Regions from separate parts of the Stenotrophomonas sp. AC248 genome, predicted to be linked through region 1. Evidence: predicted binding sites of a transcription regulator. Region 1 holds the regulator's gene; the other holds the start of a gene.
The links. Region 1 encodes FliA, which starts transcription of late flagellar genes. Its sites were predicted from a motif close to TAAAGTTTNNCNNNCNNNGGCCGATAA; they were not measured.

Region 1 (9,830 bases):
TCGTCCCAACTCGGCCTGCCCGCGTCCGCGCCTGCAGTCGCAGCGGGGAGCGCCGCGACCGGCGGACCGAGCGCGGGATCGTTCATCAGCTCGTCGAGCAGCGCCAGATTGGCCGGCGCGCCGGGGGAGGTTGGGGTGTCGTGGACGGTCGCGAGGGTGTCGACCGGGGGGCCGAGCGCGGGATCGTTCATCAGCTCGTCGAGCAGCGCCAGATTGGCCGGCGCGCCGGGCGAGGTCGGGGTGTCGTGGACGGTCGCGAGGGTCTCGACCGGCGGGCCGAGCGCGGGGTCGTTCATCAGCTCGTCGAGCAGGGCGAGGTTGGCGGGCGCGCCGGGCGAAGTCGGGGTGTCGTGCACGGTCGCGAGGATGTCGACCGGAGGGCCGAGCGCGGGATCGTTCATCAGCTCGTCGAGCAGGGCCAGGTTGGCCGGCGCGCCCGGGGCGGTGGGGGTGTCGAACTGCGCTGCGGGTGCGGGCGCGTCGCTGTCCGGATCGGTGCCGGCATCGGCCAGCGCGTGGCGGGCGAACTCGGCGCTGATCGCACGGGCCACGCCATCGGCTTCGGCGTCGTCCTGCGCGGCCATCGCGGCGGTCGGCGGGGTCGATACGTCGGCCTGCACCGGTGCCGCCGGCACGGCATCACCCAGCAGTTGTTCCAGGTAGTCGTCGAGCACGCCGGCGGTGTTCATGCCGCGCGCTCCATCTGCAGTGCGTCGTCGGCCATGATCCATTCCAGGGCACGGCGGTACGCCGCCAGGCCACGGCCGGGGTAGTCGTCGGACTGCGCCGGAATGGTCAGGCTGGCGGCATTGCAGATGCGGGTGTCGACCGGAATCGCGTCTTCCCAGACGCGGTGGCCGTGCGTGTCCTGCATCAGCTTGACGGTTTCGTTGCCGGCGCGGGTGCGGCGGTCGAACAGGGTCGGCAGGATTGACATCGGCAGCGGGCGGCGGCGCGAGCGTTCGACCATCTCGCCGGTCCGCACCATGCCGTCCAGGCCGTGCAGCGCGAGCGGTTCGGCCTGGGTCGGAATGATCAGGCGGTCGGCGGCGGCCAGCGCATTGATCATCAGCAGGCCCAGCGTGGGCGCGCAGTCCAGCAGGATGTAGTCGTGCTGGCCCTGGTGGCGGGCAAAGGCGTTCTGCAGGGCCAGGCCGAGCCCGGGCTGGTTGGCGCTGCGCCGTTCCAGGGTGGCCAGCGCGGCCTGCGCGCACACGTAATCCAGGCCGGGAATATCGCTGTGGCGGCTGAGCGAGGACAGCTCGGCCGGCGGCGCGCCGAACAGTTCCAGCACGCCCTGCGGCGGCGGGTCCAGCGGCACGCCGAAGGCGCGGGTCAGCGACGAATGCGGATCAAGATCGATCAGCAGCACACGGTGGCCCAGGGTGGCCAGGCCACGGCCCAAGGCCAGGCTCGTGGTGGTCTTGCCCACGCCGCCCTTCTGATTGGCGATTGCCCAGATGCGCATTCGGTTCACTCCTTCATTGCAGGGGAGACGGCGGCGCCCACACGGCTGCCGGCCGGCACCGGTGGCAACTGCACCGGTGCGATGGGGGTTACGGAGGGGGTCTTGCCGGGCGTGGCCGGGTCCGATTCGGCGGTCAACTGCGGCCCGATCGGATCCACGCCTTGGGCGGTGTCGGCCAGGATGATCACCATCACGCGCCGGTTGCGGTTGCGCCCTTCGGCGCTGGCATTGTCTTCGCGCGGGCGGAACTGACCGTAGCCGACCATCGCCAGCCGCGACGGCTGCAGGCCCTGGTCGGCGAACAGGTGGACCACGCTGGCCGCGCGCCCGGCCGAGAGTTCCCAGTTGGAGGGGAACAACGGGGTGGCGATCGGAATGTTGTCGGTGTGGCCTTCCACGCGGACGCCGTTGGGCGCCTCGCGCAGCACCTGGGCCAGCTTGGACAGGGTGTCGCGTGCGTGCACGTCCAGCGTGGCCGAGCCGGTGGGGAACAGGATGTCACTGTTGATCTCCACCTCGATCCACAGCTCGGTACGACGCACGGTGATCATGCCGCGCTCGATCAGCGGCGCCAACGTGGCGGTGAGCTTGTCGGCAATGGTATTGAGCTGGCGCTCGGCGCGTTGCAGCTGTTCCTGGTTGCGCACCGAGACCGGCATGCGCATCTGCGAGGCCATCGCCGGCAGCAGGGTGGGGTCGTTGGACGGGGCCGGCGCGGCCGGGCCGACGCGGTTGCCGGCCTTGATCACCGACGGGCTGTCCCAGCCGCCGCCCTGCACCTGCTGGTTGCCCACCTGCACCGGGTTGATGGTGCGCGGCGCGCCGCCGAAGGCGGTGGTCAGCGCATCGGCCATCACCCGGTACTTGCCTTCGTTGAGCGAGGAGATGGCGTACATCACCACGAAGAAGGCGAGCAGCAGCGTCATGAGGTCGGCATAGGGAATGGCCCAGGCCTCATGGTTGGCATGCTCTTCGTGATGCTTGCGACGGGCCATGTCAGTGCAGGAACCCGGAGAGGTTGGTTTCGATGTTGCGCGGGTTTTCGCCCTGCGCGATCGAGATCAGGCCTTCGATGATCATTTCGCGGTCGCGGCTGTTGTGGTGGATCACGCTCTTCAGCTTGGCCGACACCGGCAGGAACAGCAGGTTGGCCGAGGCGATGCCGTAGATGGTGGCGGTGAACGCCGCGGCGATGCCGTGGCCGAGCTTGCTCGGGTCGGCCAGGTTCTTCATCACCGCGATCAGGCCCAGCACCGCGCCGATGATGCCCAGGGTGGGGGCGTAGATGCCCATGCCCTCGAACACCTTGGACGCGGCCAGGTCCTGGTGCTCCTGACTGCTCAGTTCGATTTCCATCATGTGGCGGATGGTTTCCGGCTCCACGCCATCCACCAGCAGTTGCAGGCCCTTGCGCAGGAACGGGTCGTTCTGTGCGTCCACCTGGGCTTCCAGGCCGAGCAGGCCCTGGCGGCGGGCGATGTTGCTCCATTCCACGATCTGCTTGATCAGCTCGTGGCGGTCGCTGCTGGGCGGCAGGATGACCCAGCGCACAATCTTGAAGGCGTGCTTGAACACCGCCGGCGAGGTGTGCAGCAGGATGGAGGCGATGGTGCCGACGATCACGATCACGAAGGCGGCCGGCGACCACAGTGATGCCAGGCCGGCTCCCTTGAGGATGCTGCCGCCGACCAGTGAGGCCAGGGCGAGGAAAAGTCCGATGAGGCTGAGTCTGTCCATGGGTCCGTTATCGGCGTATGTGAATGGGACTTGAGATGCCGAAGGAATCCGGTGGGGCGGCGGTCACAGTTTTGGAGGAAGCAGCCGGGCAGAGCCCGGCTCTACAAGGCGGTTAGCGGAGGCCGTCCACGTCCAGGATCAGCGACATGCGGCCGTCGCCGATCAGGGTGGCACCGGCGTAGCCGCGCAGGCCGCGCAGTGCCTTGGGCAGCGGTTTGATCACCACTTCCTCGCGGCCCCGCACCTGGTCCACCACCAGCCCGAAGCGGGCTTCGCCGGCCTGCAGCACCACGATGGTGAGCAGCGACGAGGCGGCCGGTGCGACGGCCAGCCAATGGCGCAGGTCCACCAGCGGCAGCGTGTGCGACTTGCGGTCGAGCACGGCGCGGCCGTCGAACCAGCCCAGCGAGGTGTTTGGCGCGTGCAGCACTTCCATCACGCGGGCCAGGGGCAGGGCATAGACGTCTTCGCCGGCCTGCACCAGCAGGGTGGGCAGGATCGCCAGGGTGAGCGGGACGCGGATCATGAAGCGGCTGCCGCGGCCCAGCTCGGACTGGATCTGGATCTGGCCGCTGAGCTCGCGGATGCGCGACTGCACCACGTCCATGCCGACGCCACGGCCGGAAATGTCGGTGACTTCCTGCTTGGTCGAGAAGCCCGGCAGGAACACCAGGTGCAGGCATTCCTCGCTGGTCAGGCGGGCCGCCGCTTCCGGATCGATCAGGCCCTTTTCGCGCGCCTTCTGGCGCAGCCGTTCGGGATCGATGCCGGCGCCGTCGTCCTGCACTTCAATGCTGACGTAGTCGCCTTCCTGCTGCGCCGACAGCCGCACGTGGCCGCTGCGCGGCTTGCCCTGGGCTTCACGCAGGTCGGGGGTTTCCACGCCGTGGTCGATGGCGTTGCGCACCAGGTGCACCAGCGGGTCGGCCAGGGCCTCGACCAGGTTGCGGTCGAGCTCGGTTTCAGCGCCGACCAGCTCCAGTTCCACTTCCTTCTTCAGGTTGCGCGCCACGTCGCGCGCCACCTTGGGGAAGCGCGAGAACACCTTGCCCACCGGCTGCATGCGGGTGCGCATCACCGCCGACTGCAGGCGCGCGGTGGCGATGTCCAGGGTGGAGACGGCGCGGTCGAGTTCTTCGTCGTGCAGGCGCGCACGCAGGGTCTTGAGGCGGTTGCGTGACAGCACCAGTTCGCCGATCAGGTTGACGATGGCGTCCAGGCGCTTGGTGTCCACGCGCACGGTGTGCTCGGCCTCGGCCACCGGCTTGTTGGCGGCCGGCTTGGCCGGCGGTGCGGCCGGTGCGCGCGGCGGCGGGGCGGCCGCGACTGCGGGCTTGGCGCCGGGCACGGCGCCGCCGTGCAGCTGGTCGAGCAGGGCTTCAAATTCGTCTTCGCCGATCAGACCGTCGTCGGCCTTCCTGGCCACCGCTGCCGGGGCAGCGCCGCCGTGCAGGGTGTCGAGCAGTGCTTCGAACTCGTCTTCGCTGATCAGTTCGCCGGTGGCCGGCGTCGCGGCAGCGGCCGGGGTGGCCGGGCCGTTGACGTCGAACTGTGCGATCAGCTCCGGCGGCGCGTAGCCCGGCTCGGTACCGGCCGAGACCGAATCCAGCATCGACTGCAGGTAATCCAGCGATTGCTGGGCGGCGTCGAAGTGGTGGGCCTGCAGCGTGGCCTTGCCGGAGCGGGCCATGCCCAGGGTTTCCTCGGCGGCATGGCACAGCTCGACCATGGCCTGGATGCCGAGGAAGCCGGCACCGCCCTTGAGCGTGTGGAAGCCGCGGAACACCGCATTGAGCTGGTCACTGTCCTGGGGCGACTGCTCCAGCGACACCAGCTGTTCGCCAAGGCGGTCCAGGATTTCCTGGGCCTCGAGGATGAAATCGGCGGCAATATCGTCTGGAACAGCGCTCATGGTGTTACAGCCCCAAATCCGAAAGCAGGTCGTCAGCATCCACCTGTGAAACCTGGTGACGGTCCAGGCCACTCACGGCCGGGCCGGCCAGGCCGTTGTCACGCTTGTGCGCGGTGTCGTCCTGCGGCGGCAGGCCGAGTGCGCCAAACCCTTCATGCACGCGACGCACGATCCCCACCACGCGGCGGATGATCTGCCCGGTGAGGTCCTGGTAGCTCTGGGTAAGGGCGATCTCGGTGAGGTTGTGGCGGATCCGGTCCAGCTGCTGGTCCTGGTCGGCGGTGAGGCCGTTGGCACGCAGCTGTTCGGTCAGCGCCCGGCATTCCTCGGCCAGGTCCAGGGTGCGGTGGGTGGCCTGTTCGGTCATCGTCACCACGTGGTCCAGGCGCGCGCAGGCATCGTCCAGCTCGCCGGCTTCGCTGGGCAGGCTGGGCAGTTCGCCCAGGGCCTGGCCAAGTTCGCGGGCGAGCCGGTTCAGGCCGGCCATCATCGGCTGGGTACGCAAGGCAGCCAGCGCGTCGATTTCCCGGCGCCAGCCGGCTTCATCGCCGCTTTCCAGCGCAGCCAGGGCGTCCTGCAGGCGCTGGACCAGCGCGGATTTGTCGCGAAGGGTTTCCATCAGGCGCTCGCTGCCAGGCGTTCGAAGATCTTGCCGAGCTTTTCTTCCAGGGTCTGCGCGGTGAACGGCTTGATGATGTAGCCGTTGACGCCGCACTGGGCCGCTTCGATGATCTGTTCGCGCTTGGCTTCGGCGGTCACCATCAGCACCGGCAGGGTCTTCAGCTTGGCGTCGGCGCGGATCGCCTTGAGCAGGTCGATGCCGGTCATCACCGGCATGTTCCAGTCGGTGACCACGAAATCGAACGGCTGGCTCTGCAGCAGCGACAGCGCGGCATGCCCGTCCTCGGCTTCGGCCGTATTGGTGAAGCCCAGATCGCCCAGCAGGTTCTTGACGATACGACGCATGGTCGAGAAATCGTCGACGATCAGGATACGCATGTTCTTGTTCAAAGCACTTTCCTCGGTATCAAGTGTTCGCGAGGCCGGCGTCGGCCGCCTCGAAGATCTTCAATCGGCCCCGCAGGCGCAGCACGGCCTGGCCGTGGATCTGGCACACGCGTGACTCGCTGACGCCCAGCACGGCGCCGATCTCTTTCAGGTTCAGTTCCTGCTCGTAGTACAGCGACAGCACCAGCTGTTCGCGTTCGGGCAGCAGGCCGATCGCATTGCCCAGTTCGCGGCCGAATTCGCCACGCTCCAGCACCTGCTGCGGGGTCGGGCCACCCTGGGCGACGGTGTCCAGCTCGCCCTGGTCCTCGATCCGCGATTCCAGGCTCAGCACCTGGCCGCGTGCGGCGTCTTCCATCAGGCGCAGGTAGTCCGGCAGCGGCATGTCCATGGCGGCGGCCACTTCGGTGGCGCTGGCGGCACGGCCGGTGCTCTGCTCCAGGCGGCGGATGGTGGACGCGGCGTCGCGGGCGCGGCGGTGCACCGAACGCGGTACCCAGTCGCCCCGGCGGATCTCGTCGATCATCGAGCCGCGGATGCGGATCGAGGCATAGGTTTCGAACGAGGCGCCCTGGTCGGCGTCGTAGCTGCGCGAGGCTTCGATCAGGCCCATCATGCCGGCCTGGATCAGGTCATCCACTTCCACGCTGGCCGGCAGGCGCGCGGCCAGGTGGTGGGCGATGCGGCGCACCAGGTCCGAATGCTGGGCAATGCATTCGTTGGCGGCGGTGCGTTGCACCTCTTTGTATTGTGCGGCGCCTTTCATGCGGTCACCCCGCGTTGCTTGAGGATGCGTTCCAGGAAGAATTCGACCCCACCACGCGGCTCGGTCGGGGCCTGCCAGCGGGCGGTGCGGCGGGCGATCTCGGTGATCGCCTGGGCGGCCGGGCTGGACGGGTAGGCCTTGACCACCGGCTGCTGGCGCTGCACCGACAGGCGCAGCCAGTCATCCTGCGGCACGCAGCCGAGGTAGTTCAGCGACACATCGGCCAGGAACTTCTCGCAGACCCGGGTCAGCTTTTCGTACAGCACGCGGCCCTCGTTGGGGTCGCGCACCATGTTGGCCACCACCTGGATGCGGTCCACGCCGCGTTCCCGCGAGAGCACCTTGATCAGGGCGTAGGCGTCGGTGATCGAGGCCGGCTCGTCGCAGACCACCACCACGGTGTCCTGGGCGGCCTGGCAGAAGGTCAGCACGCCGTCGGTGATGCCGGCGGCGGTGTCCACCACCATGAAGTCCAGCTCGCGCTCCAGTTCGGAGAACACGTTGACCAGGCCCACGTGCTCGGCCGGCTGCAGTTCGGCCATGTGCCGGCGACCCGATGCGGCCGGGACCACCAGCACGCCACCGGGGCCTTCCATGATCACTTCATCCAGGGTGCAGCGCCCGGCGACCAGGTCGGCCAGGGTCAGCTTGGGCTGCAGGCCCAGGATCACATCGATGTTGGCCAGGCCCAGGTCGGCGTCCAGCAGCAGCGTGCGCTTGCCCATGTCGGCGAGCGCCACGGCCAGGTTGGCCGACACGTTGGTTTTGCCCACGCCGCCCTTGCCGCCGGTGACGGCGATGGTGCGCACAGGGCCCAGCGGCTGGCTGCGGGTGGCAGACAACGGGAAGGTCTTGGTCAGCTTGGCGTACTCACGCGACGGCATGGTTCAACTCCGGGTTGCAGGGCATATCGGCCGCGCGGCGCAAATCTTCAAGGCGAAGTACAAGATTGGCGGCACTGGCCCGGTGCAGGTCTTCGGGAACGTCCTGGCCATCGGTGACCCAGGTGATCGGCAGGCGGTGGTCCACGGCCACCGACAGGGCGGTGCCGAAGCGGCCGGTTTCGTCCAGCTTGCTCAGCACCACGCCCTGCGGGTTGGCGGCACTGAAGCGGCGGACCACCTCGTCCATGTCGCCGAAGCTGGTGTTGGCCGGCAGCACCAGCAGGGTGCGGATCTGCTCGGCGGCGCGCAGCCACTGCAGCTGGGCGGCCAGGGCACGGTCGCGCGGGCCCAGCCCGGCGGTGTCGATCAGCACCAGCTTGTAGTCCTGCAGGCGCTCCAGGAGCTGGTTCAGGTCGCTGCCGCTGTTGGCTTCGTGCACCGCGATGCCGAGCTGGCGGCCGAAGCCGTACAGCTGCTCGCGGGCGCCGATGCGGCCGGTATCGGTGGTGACCAGGGCCACGTCGCGGGCGGCATGCTTCTCGGCGAAGCGCGAGGCCAGCTTGGCGATGGTGGTGGTCTTGCCGGCACCGGTCGGGCCGACCAGGGCGATCACACCGCCGGACTCCAGCGGGTCAACCGGGGCGATCGGCAGCTTGCGCGACAGCAGGCCCAGCATCAGCCCGCGGCCACGGTGGGCTTCGGTGTCCAGCGGGATCTGCATGGCCACGTCGCGGCTGATGCCGGCGTCGAAGCCGTATTCGTCCATCAGGTCCAGCGCGGCGGCGCGTACCGGCGACCCGCGCAGGCGCTCGTCGGTGAAGCGATGCATTTCGCGCTCGATGACGTGGCGCATGCCGGCCACTTCATGGCGCAGCTGGCGGATCTCTTCGTCATCGCGCTGCACGACCACCAGTTCGGCGGCGGGCTGCGGCTGGGCCTGCGCCGGTTCCGTGACGGCCGCCGGCGCCGGGTTTTCGACGCGCGTTTCGGCGACGGCGACCAGCGCCTGCGGCACGGCGGCGGCGACGGCCTCGGCGACCGGCAGGGCCGGCGGCACGGTGACGCTGACCGGCAGCGGCGGCATCGCCACGGCGGCAGCCGGCACATGCATCTGGAAGTGCGGTTCGTCGTCCAGCGGCGGGTCGATGATGAAGCGGGCGCGGTTGATCGGCGGGGCGACGGTGGCGACGGCCGGCTCGGCCTGTGCCGGTGCCGGCGACGCGGCGGCGGCCTGCTCGACGTTGAACGGGGCGAAGATCTGTTCCGGCAGCGCGCTCATGCCGGCCGCCGGGGCGGTGGCGGCGCGGGCCAGGGTGGCCGCGAAGCCGCTGCTGCCCGGCGGCGGCACGATCTCGTTGGCGGTGTCCAGGGTACGACCGGTGGCACCCACTGCGGCACGTGCCAGCGCGGCCACCGCAGAGGTGGTGGCGGCCACCGGTTCGGCGGCAACCACGGTCGGCTTGCGACGGGTCACCGCGGCGATCACCGCATCGGCGGCATTGCGCGGTCGCGGCGCCGGGGCCGGGGCCACGTCCTTGCGCGCTGCTTCCAGCGCACGCTGCACCGCACCTTCGTCGTAATTCGCCGCGGCCACGATCTCGACGCCTTCCTCGATCCGCCGGTTCGACAGGATCACCGCATCAGGACCATGTTCCTTGCGCACCAGGTTCATGGCCGAGCGCATATCGGGAGCGACGAAGCGTTTGATTTTCATGCTGTGGTACCGGGACTGGGGCGGCGGGGTGGTGGAAGGGAAGCGCTGGTTGTCGGTGGTCTGCACGGTCCGGGTTTCCCTTTATGTCCTGCTGCGTTGATATCGAAATGGGGGTGTGTCTGTTTTCTGGCACATGTCCGTCGGGGTTCCGACGTCAGCTGATCGTGCCGACCAGCTTCAGTCGTTTGTCCTCGGGTACCTCGCTGTAGGCCAGCACCGACAGCGAGGGGACGCTGTGGCGCACCAGCCGTGCCAGCGCGGCACGCACCGGGCCGGGTACCAGCACGACCGCCGGCTCATTCTTCGCTTCCTGCTTGCTGACACATTCGGCCAGGCTTTGG
Region 2 (9,830 bases), 510 kb from region 1:
CGTTGGTGGCGGTCTGCTGCACGGTGGCGGTGAGGCCCTTCATCGAGACCGCGGTTTCCTCCAGCGATGCGGCCTGCTGCTCGGTACGCACCGACAGGTCGCTGTTGCCTTCGGCGATCTCACTGGCGCCCACCGCGATGGTGTCGGCGGCGAACTTGATCTGCGCGATGATCGAGGCCATCGCCTCAACCAGCGCATTGATGCCTTCGCACAGCTCGGCGATCGGGCCGTTCTTGTCCTCGGTGGCGATATGCCCGGTGAGGTCACCGCCCTTGGCCGCGGCCACCACCTCGCGGGTCTGCGCCACGGCGTGCTGCATGGCCAGGCTGTCACGCACCTGGGCGGTGATGTCGGTGGCGTACTTGACCACTTTGAACGGGCGGCCGTTCATGTCCAGGATCGGGTTGTACGACGCCTGGATCCACACCTCGCGGCCGCCCTTGCCGAAGCGCCGGTACTGGCCGGCGTCGTACTCGCCGCGGCCCAGCTTTTCCCAGAACCGGGCGTAGTCCGGGCTCTGGCGGTGCTCGGGTTCCACGAACATGGCGTGGTGCTGGCCACGTACTTCGTCCAGTGTGTAGCCGGTGGTCGCCAGGAAGTTGTCGTTGGCCGACAGGATGCGGCCGTCCAGGCTGAATTCGATGACCGCCTGCGATTTGTTGATCGCCGCCAGTTGGCCGGACACGTCGGCGGCCTGCTGCATCTGCGCGGTGATGTCGGTGGCGAACTTCACCACCTTGTAGGGACGCCCGTTGCCGTCCAGCACCGGGTTGTAGGAGGCCTGGATCCAGATCTCGCGGCCGCCCTTGCCCAGCCGCCGGTATTGGCCGGCGTCGAATTCACCGCGCCCGAGCCGCGCCCAGAAGTCGCGGTACTCCTGGCCTTGGGCAAGGGCCGGTTCGACGAACATGGCATGGTGCCGGCCCTGGATTTCATCGAGCCGGTAGCCCACCGCCTGCAGGAAATTGTCGTTGGCCTGCAGGATGGTGCCGTCGAGGTCGAACTCGATGACCGCCTGCACCCGGTGCAGCGCGGCCACCTGGGCTTCCAGCTCGCACTGGCGTCGCTGGCTGGCGGCACTGGCAGACTGTCGTGCCTGGCCGGGCGCGATCACGCTGGCTTTCAGGGCCTGCCACAGTGAAGGGCGGGAAGCGGCGTCGGTACGTCCTTGCACATGCGCGTGCATACCTGAAGTAAGCATCATCTGATCCTCGGTCCCTGGCGTGCTGGAATCCGATGGGCACCATGCCCGTCGGCACTTCGTCTGGCGTGGGAGGTGCGGCGACGTCATGGCTCACGTCGCTTCTGCGGCTTTGTACAACTGCAGTACTGCATCCGGCAGACAGCCTGTTGCAAAGTCACGCGAGCCCGGGCCGACGAGAGGTGGCGGGGCACCAGCGCGGAGCGACGGAGGCTCCAGAATCAATATCGACAGCCGTGCAGGAAGCTTTAGGGCGGGTTCATAAAAAAGTTCACCCGGTGTCAGCAGGGCTGCGGGGCCACCCGTCAGCCTTCCCCGCCTTCGGTGGTCTCGACGTCCAGCGGGTCCAGCCCTTCCATGGTCGGCGTCTCCACCTGCACATTGTTCTTGCCTGCCGCCTTGGCCAGGTAGCACTGGGCATCGGCCGCGGCCACCGCGTCGTCCACGCTCATGCTGCCGCCGATCGCGGCGATGCCGATGCTGGCGCCGACGCTCAGCCGCTGCAGGTCCCAAGGAATGGTCAGTGTGCGTACGCCGTCCAGCAGGTCGCTGGCGATGCGGCGTGCGCGCTTGAGCGAGCAGCCGGCCAGGATCACCGCGAACTCGTCGCCGCCCAGCCGCGCCACGATGTCCGAATCGCGCACGCCGTGGCGCAGCACGTTGGCCACCGCCCAGAGCATGGCATCGCCGGCGAGGTGGCCATGGCTGTCGTTGACCGGCTTGAAGTTGTCCAGGTCGATGAACATCAGCGAGGCCGACTGCCCGGTCCGGGCGACCCGGGTGATGGCCTGCTGCAGGTGGGCTTCGAACCCGCGGCGGTTGCTCAGCTCGGTAAGCGGGTCGACCTCGGCCAGGTGGCGCGCTTCGCGCTGGCGGGCACGTTGCTGGGTCACATCGCGGATCACCCAGACCGCGCCACTGACCTGGCCGTCCTCGGCGCGCAGCCAGGCACGGGTGAGATCCACCGGCAGCAGCTGCGCGCCCACCGACAGCAGCAGGTCCGAATGCAGGTCCACCGCGTTGCTCTCCGGGTCGAGCAGCACGGCGATGTCCAGCGGCGAGCGCGGCGCGTATTCGGTGGTCAGCTCCATCACGTCCTGGACCTGGCCACCGGCCAGGGGCGAGGCGCCCTCCCCGGCCAGCGCGCGGGTGGCCGCAGCGTTGGCGTATTGGATCAGCCCCTGCAGATCCAGGGTCAGCACCATGTCCGCCACCGCATCCAGGGTGACGCGGGTGCGCTGCTCGGATTCGCGCAGTTGCAGGCTGCTCTGGCGCTGGGCGGTGACGTCCTGGATCTGCGACACGAAGTGCAGCGGCTCGCCGTGTTCGGAGCGCACCAGCGACACCGACAGCCGGCCCCACACGATGTTGCCGCGCTTGCCCAGGTAGCGTTTGTCCATGTGGTAGTGGTCGCGCCGCCCGTTGAGCAGGTCGGCGACCAGGGCCAGGTCGGTGTTGAGATCGTCTGCATGGGTGAGCGTCTGGAAGTCCACTGCCAGCAGCTCGGCGCGCGTGTAGCCGAGGATGCCGCACAGCGCGTCGTTGACGTCCAGCCAGCGCCCTTCCAGCGACACCAGCGCCATGCCGAGCGCGGCCGAAGAGAACGCACCGGCGAATTTTTCGGCCGCCAGGTACGCCTGCTCGCGGACTTCGAGTAATGGGGTGATGTCCACCGCCATGCCGACGTAGCCGATCCGGTGACCACCGCTGGCGTCCAACGGGCTGATCGACAGCCGCACCTGGCGGCGCTCGCCGTCCTTACGCACGTACGTCCACTGGTGCGACCAGGTGCCCTGCGTGGCGTGCGCGGTGAGCGCTTCAAAGACGGTGGGCACGCGGCCATCGGCATCGGCCTGCGGGCGCAGGTACTCCATCATTTCATCCGGGTCATGGAACAGGCCCGGGTTGACCCGCCCGATCACCTCGGCGGGCGTGTAGCCCAGCAGTTTCTGCGCCCCGGTGTTGAACAGGTTGACCACGCCATCGATGTCGGTGGCGATCACCGCCACTTCGTCGGAGGCATCCACCACCGCCTGCAGGCGCTGGCGCATGTTGGCCGCGTCCTGCCGCGCAGTCTGCAGGTCGGTGACGTCGGCGTGTGCCCCGGCCATCCACTGCGGCTGGCCGTGCGCGTCCCATTCGTAGACGCGGCCGCGATCCTGCACCCAGATCCAGTGGCCGTCCTTGTGGCGCATGCGGCACAGGCTGTCGTAGTGCGGCGAGCGCCCTTCCAGGTGTTCGCGCAGCCGCGCGTTGGACTGGGCCAGGTCGTCCGGGTGGACCAGCCGGAAAAACGTGTCGGGGGTGATCGGCGCCAGTTCGTCGCGGGTGTAGCCCACGATCTGCGCCCAGCGTTCGTTGACCCACATCCGGCCGTCCTGGACATTCCATTCCCAGGTGCCGGCACCGGTGCCGTCGATGATCATCTGCAGGCGCCGGTGGCGCTCGGTGATGTCACGCAACGCCGCGTCGGTGCCGTGCGCGGTGCCGTGCGCGGTGCCGGCCGGATCGTGGCTCATGCGTCCGGCCACGCACGCGGGCGGACGCCGCGCCGTACTGCACGTGGCCCTGCCCGACCTTCCGGCCCTGCCTGGTGCGTTGTCATATGGCCTCCCCGGCGCCTGCCCAGCCTACGGGCATTTGACGGGAAGTGTGACCAACACGGAGTGAAACCAGAAGTGCCGTGCCCGCCAGAGACGCCAAGGGCCGCACACGGCGGCCCCTGGCGGGTGGATCCAGGCCGGTTCAGCCGCCGCGTTTGGCGCGGGCGAAGGCGTCGGCCAGGGCGTTGTTGGCCGGCGGCGCGGCACTGCCCGGGCGCGGGCCCGGGGCGGCGCCACGGCCGCCATTGCGCTGCCCGCCCCCGCCGCCGCCATCACGGCGACCGCCACCGGCAGGCCGGGCATCGCGCTCGCCCGGGGCCTTGGCCGGGGCTGGGGTGTCGTCCAGGCGCCGGGTCAGGGCGATGCGCTTGCGCGCCACGTCCACCTCCAGCACCTTCACCTTGACGATGTCACCGGCCTTGACCACATCACGCGGGTCTTTGACGTAGGTGTCCGACAGCGCCGAGATGTGGATCAGGCCGTCCTGGTGCACGCCGATGTCGACGAACGCACCGAACGCGGCCACGTTGCTGACCACGCCTTCCAGGATCATGCCCGGCTGCAGGTGCTTGAGTTCTTCCACGCCCTCGGCGAAACGCGCCGCCTTGAACTCCGGGCGCGGGTCGCGGCCGGGCTTTTCCAGCTCCTTCAGGATGTCGCGCACGGTCGGCACGCCGAAGGTGGCATCGGTGAACTGTTCGGCCTTCAGCCCACGCAGGAAGCTGCCATCGCCGATCAACGCCTTGATCGGGCGTGCGGTGGCGGCCACGATGCGCTCCACCACGGGGTAGGCTTCCGGGTGCACCGAGGAGGCATCCAGCGGCTGGTCGCCATCGGCGATGCGCAGGAAGCCGGCACACTGTTCGAAGGTCTTGTCGCCCAGGCGCGGCACCTTGAGCAGGTCCTTGCGGCGCTTGAACGGGCCGTTGTCGTCGCGATGACGCACGATGTTCTCGGCCACCGTGGCCGACAACCCGGACACGCGCGAGAGCAGCGCGGCCGAGGCGGTGTTGACCTCCACGCCGACCGCGTTGACGCAGTCCTCCACCCGCGCATCCAGCGCACGCGCCAGGCGGTACTGGTCCACGTCGTGCTGGTACTGGCCCACGCCGATCGCCTTGGGTTCGATCTTGACCAGCTCGGCCAGCGGATCCTGCAGGCGACGGGCAATGGAAACCGCGCCGCGGATCGACACGTCCAGGTCCGGGAACTCCTTGGCGGCGAATTCGGAGGCCGAGTACACCGACGCGCCGGCCTCGCTGACCACGATCTTCTGCAGTTTGCTGTCGCCGAGTGCCTTGATGGCCTCCCCGGCCAACTTGTCGGTTTCGCGGCTGGCGGTGCCGTTGCCGATCGCGATCAGTTCCACGTTGTGCTTCATGCACAGCTGCTTGATCGTCTGCAGCGACTGGTCCCACTGCCGGCGCGGTTCGTGCGGGTAGATGGTGTCGGTGGCCACCAGCTTGCCGGTGGCATCGACCACGGCGATCTTGCAGCCGGTGCGGATGCCCGGGTCCAGCCCGAGCACGCTCTTGGGGCCAGCCGGGGCGGCCAGCAGCAGGTCCTTGAGGTTGTCGCCGAACACCGCGATCGCCTCGGCTTCGGCCTTCTCGCGGGCCTGGTTGAACAGGTCCAGCAGCAGGTGCATGTGCAGCTTGGCGCGCCAGGTCAGGCGGCAGGCGTCGAGCAGCCAGCGGTCGCCGGGGCGGCCGGCGTCGGCGATGCCGGCCTTGTAGGCCACCCGCCCTTCGGCATACACATGGCCAGCCTCGGCCTCGGTGCCCGGGTCCAGTTCCAGGAACAGGATTTCCTCGCGGCGCGCACGGAACAGCGCCAGCAGCCGGTGCGAGGGAATCTTCGCCAGCGATTCGGCGTGTTCGAAGTAGTCGCGGTACTTGGCGCCCTGCTCTTCCTTGCCTTCGGCGACACGGGCACGGATGACCCCGTTTTCGCCGAGCCAGCTGCGCAGCTCGCCGACCAGCGCGGCGTCTTCACCCCAACGCTCCATCAGGATCGCGCGGGCGCCTTCCAGCGCGGCCTTGGTGTCGGCCACGCCCTTGTCGGCATCGACGAAGGTGGCACCGAACACCTGCGGGTCCAGGGTTGGATCGGCCAGCAGGCCATCGGCCAGCGGTTCCAGCCCGGCTTCGCGCGCGATCTGGGCGCGGGTGCGGCGCTTGGGCTTGTACGGCAGGTACAGATCTTCCAGGCGCGACTTGGTATCGGCGCCAAGGATCTCGTTGCGGAGTTCGTCGGTGAGCTTGCCCTGTTCGTCGATGCTGGACAGCACGGCGGCGCGGCGGTCTTCCAGCTCGCGCAGGTAGGTCAGGCGGGTTTCCAGGTTGCGCAGCTGGGTGTCGTCCAGGCCGCCGGTGACTTCCTTGCGGTAGCGGGCAATGAACGGGACGCTGGCGCCTTCGTCCAACAGGGCGATGGCGGCACGCGCCTGGGCAGGCTGGGCACCGATTTCATCGGCGATGGTCTGGGCGATCTGCTGGGCGAGCTTGATGTCAGGCATTGCTTCCGGCCGGAGCCGCAGTACGGAAAGTCCCGATTGTGGCAACGCACGGCGGCGGGGGGAAGGCGTTGACAGCGGGGGGCGAACCTGTCGCCCGCGGGTGCCTGGCGTAGAGCCGGGCTCTGCCCGGCTTCTCATGACAGTCGCATCGCCCACGGTAGTGCCGGCCGCTGGCCGGCTCCTCATTACGGTCGGTGTACACGGACAGCCGGGCAGAGCCCGGCTCTACGGGTTCGGGGTGTGCGTGGAGCCGGCCAGCGGCCGGCACTACCGGTCGGGCGCCGGGCAGAGCCCGGCGCTACTGCCGCTTCAGCGGTAATGCTGGGCGGTGCGCTGGTGGACGATCTCGTCGCGCAGGGATTCCAGGGCCATTACCCGGATCTTGCCGATGCCCGGCAGTTCCATGAACCGCTCGGTATAGATCTCCGGCCCGGTGTCGGTATCGGCCCGGGACTTGCTGAAACCGTGGGGTACCAATCCTTTGTCGCCATCCTTGCTACCACCGACATAAAGAACGATTGCCATGTGATGTGTTCCTCCTGTGACGCATCGTGCAATTACAACAGGCGCCAGTTTAGCGTGCCGAACCTGACTGATCCGTCATGCAGCCTAATAACCTTTGTTTGCATGCAGATGACGTCGCGTTGCGCGACGTTTTATTTACACCGATTTAACGCCGCACTAACGTCGGCTACAGCGCCTTACGGCACACCCGGCCACCAGCCGCGGCCGGTCATGGCGTACACATCGGCGGCGCGTTCAAACGGGTTACGCGCGCTTACCCCGCCACACACCAGGTACACCGGCAGATACAGCGGGCCCAGCACCAGGTACTGGTAGACATGCGCGCGCTCGTGGTCGTGCAGGCCGATCACCGGTTCGGTGCAGTGCCCGGCCTGGTGGGCGTAGGTGCGGCAGGCCACGTCCAGCACCGGGCCGGTGTGCAGGATGACGTTGCCCAGCGTGATCGCCCCGCCCGGCCCCCACGGCCAGTCACGGAACACGATGGCCAGGTCGCGGCGGTTCCAGGACGGGCGCGCGCCGGCCACCATCCCGGCCAGGCCGCCGATCAGACCGATCAGGGTGTTGGGCGCGGTCCACACCGCGCCCAGCCCCTGCAGGACGCGCAGCGCCAGCGGTGGCAGGCTCAATCGGCCTCGTTGGGGATCAGCAGCCACAGGATCAGGTAGACCAGGATGCCCGGGAAGGCCGCCGACAGCACCGAGACCAGCACGAACACCACCCGCACCACGGTGGCACTCCAGCCGAAGCGATGCGCGATGCCGCCCATCACCCCGGCGATCATGCGGTCGTTGAGCGAGCGCGACAGCGTGCGCGGCGTGGCGTTCATGGCAGCGGTCTCCGGGACTGGAGGGCGGACTGTACCGCGGGCGATGTCTACAAGGTGCGTTGGCGCAGGGCCTTCAGACGCGCGCCAAACCACACCGCGGCGGTCTGCTCGGGCTGGCCCGGGCAGGCAATGCGGTAGGGCTTGCCGCTCATGCTGCTCTGGCTGGCGGCCCGCTCGATGAACTGCTCGGCGGTGTCCACCTTGTCCTTCTTGAGCAGGTAGTCGTACTTGCGCTGCAGGTGTGCGCGCGCCTCGGCGGCGTCATGCCAGCTGCCATTGCGCTGGAAGCGGCAGCTGGAACCATCCAGCGCGCCGATCAGGCCGGCGATCTCGCGGCGGGCGGTGTCGCTCGGGGCGGCCAGCGCCACGCCGGGGGCGATGAGGGCCAGTGCAAGCACTGCGCGGAGGCGATGGGTCATGCGGAACGTTCCTTCAACCAATCCGTGATCGTACCGGGCACCTCGCGCTGGGCGCGGCCGGACACGTAGATGCCGATGTGGCCGCCGCGGAAACTGCTTTCGGTGTAGTCGGTGCTGCCGATCCGGCCGCGCATCGCGCGTGACGCATCCGGCGGCACCAGGTGGTCCTGCTCGGCGTAGATGTTCAGCACCGGCAGGGTGACCTGCGACAGCTGGACGGTGTCTTCGCCGATCTTGATGCCGTCGTGCATCAGGCCGTTGCCCTGGTAGAACTGCTTGATGAAATCACGGAAGGTCTCGCCGGCGAGGTCGGGCGAATCGAAGATCCACTTTTCCATGCGCAGGAAATCCTGCAGCGCGGCCTTGTCGTCCAGGATGTCGAGCAGGCCGACGTACTTCTGCACGTTGAGCCGGAACGGCTTGAGCATCAGGTAGCTGGCATTCATCAGGTCGGCCGGGATGTTGCCCAGCGTGTCCACCAGCAGGTCCACGTCCACCTGCCGCGCCCAGTGCGACAGCATGTTGTCGGGGGTCTGGAAGTCGACCGGGGTGACCATCGTGATCAGGTTGGCCAGCTTGTGCTGGCGCAGCGCGGCGTAGCACAGCGCGAACACCCCGCCCTGGCAGATGCCGAGCATGTTGATCGGGGCGCCCGACTGCGCCTGCAGGTGGTCCACCGCGCCGTCCACGAAGCGCAGCAGGTAGTCCTCGAGCGTCTGGTAGCGCTCGGAGCGGTCCGGGTAGCCCCAGTCCAGCACGTACACGTCGTGGCCGAGCGCGAGCAGGCGCTGGACCAGCGAGCGGTCGGCCTGCAGGTCCACCATGTACGGGCGGTTGACCAGCGCGTAGACGATCAGCAGCGGCGTACGCTGGACCGGCGCATCGTCGCCGACGAAGCGGTACAGGACGACCTTGCCGTCGCTCCACACTTCCTCGCGCGCGGTGGCGCCGTAGTCCACGTCCTCCACCGACGGCAGCAGGGTCAACCCGTCCAGCAGCTTGCGCTGCATGGCCAGGGTCTCCTGCAGCAGGTCCTCGGCATTGAAGCCCAACGGCCCTTTCATGGCGTGCGCTTCCGCGGCTTGGCGGCGGCCGGTTTCGCCGACGCCTTGGGGGCGCTCTTTTTCACGGGGGCCGACGACGCCTTTTTCGCAGCGGGCTTGGCCGCTTTGGCCGGCTTCTTGACCGGGCCGGGCGTGGGCGCTGCATCGCCGCGGGCCGCGCGCGGGCGCGACGCCGCTTTCGGTGACTCAGCCGCTGCCGGCTGGGGCGCGACGCCGGCCGCCATGCGCCGTACCAGCCGCTCCAGGTCGGTGATGCGGCGGTGCGCGGCATCCATTTCGGTGCGGGTGGGCATGCCGATCGCCTCGCACACCCGTTCGATCTCGTGCTGGGTGGCCGCGCGCAGGCGCATCTGCGCGTTGCCCAGTTCGGCATACACCTGCTGGAACGGCTCGGACATCGCCACCTTGGCGTACGCCTCTTCGGCCGCCTCGATCCACAGGTCGAACATCGCGCGCGCGCTGGTCAGCTGGTTGCCCGGCTGCTCGTGCTCGGCCAGGCGCTGCTCGAACAGTTTGAACGCATCGTCCAGCGCCTGCTTGATCTGGTCCACGTAGTCGCGCGAGTGCGCCTGGTAGTCCTGCTGGGCGCGCAGCAGCGCCTGCCAGCGGGCCTGGTGCTCACGACCGGGGCCGAACGCCGGGCTCTGCAACCACGGGCCCAGGTCGCGCTGCAG

Region 2: a site for FliA is predicted at 1,426-1,452, ahead of ACZ0AE_RS11570 (methyl-accepting chemotaxis protein). Genes of this name have one in related genera too.

The regions. Positions count from the first base shown of each region.
Region 1 covers NZ_OZ409840.1:2,027,944-2,037,773, forward strand. The annotation lists gene ACZ0AE_RS09280 (chemotaxis protein CheW) at 1-689, opposite strand, end outside; gene ACZ0AE_RS09285 (ParA family protein) at 686-1,468, opposite strand; gene motD (flagellar motor protein MotD) at 1,474-2,463, opposite strand; gene ACZ0AE_RS09295 (flagellar motor protein) at 2,465-3,205, opposite strand; gene ACZ0AE_RS09300 (chemotaxis protein CheA) at 3,318-5,117, opposite strand; gene ACZ0AE_RS09305 (protein phosphatase CheZ) at 5,122-5,736, opposite strand; gene cheY (chemotaxis response regulator CheY) at 5,736-6,128, opposite strand; gene ACZ0AE_RS09315 (RNA polymerase sigma factor FliA) at 6,145-6,891, opposite strand; gene ACZ0AE_RS09320 (MinD/ParA family ATP-binding protein) at 6,888-7,775, opposite strand; gene flhF (flagellar biosynthesis protein FlhF) at 7,762-9,489, opposite strand; gene flhA (flagellar biosynthesis protein FlhA) at 9,644-9,830, opposite strand, start outside.
Region 2 covers NZ_OZ409840.1:2,539,896-2,549,725, forward strand. The annotation lists gene ACZ0AE_RS11570 (methyl-accepting chemotaxis protein) at 1-1,201, opposite strand, end outside; gene ACZ0AE_RS11575 (PAS domain S-box protein) at 1,507-3,720, opposite strand; gene ACZ0AE_RS11580 (Tex family protein) at 3,947-6,322, opposite strand; gene ACZ0AE_RS11585 (hypothetical protein) at 6,632-6,847, opposite strand; gene ACZ0AE_RS11590 (hypothetical protein) at 7,024-7,473, opposite strand; gene ACZ0AE_RS11595 (PspC domain-containing protein) at 7,470-7,673, opposite strand; gene ACZ0AE_RS11600 (YfeK family protein) at 7,721-8,092, opposite strand; gene phaC (class III poly(R)-hydroxyalkanoic acid synthase subunit PhaC) at 8,089-9,156, opposite strand; gene phaE (class III poly(R)-hydroxyalkanoic acid synthase subunit PhaE) at 9,153-9,830, opposite strand, start outside.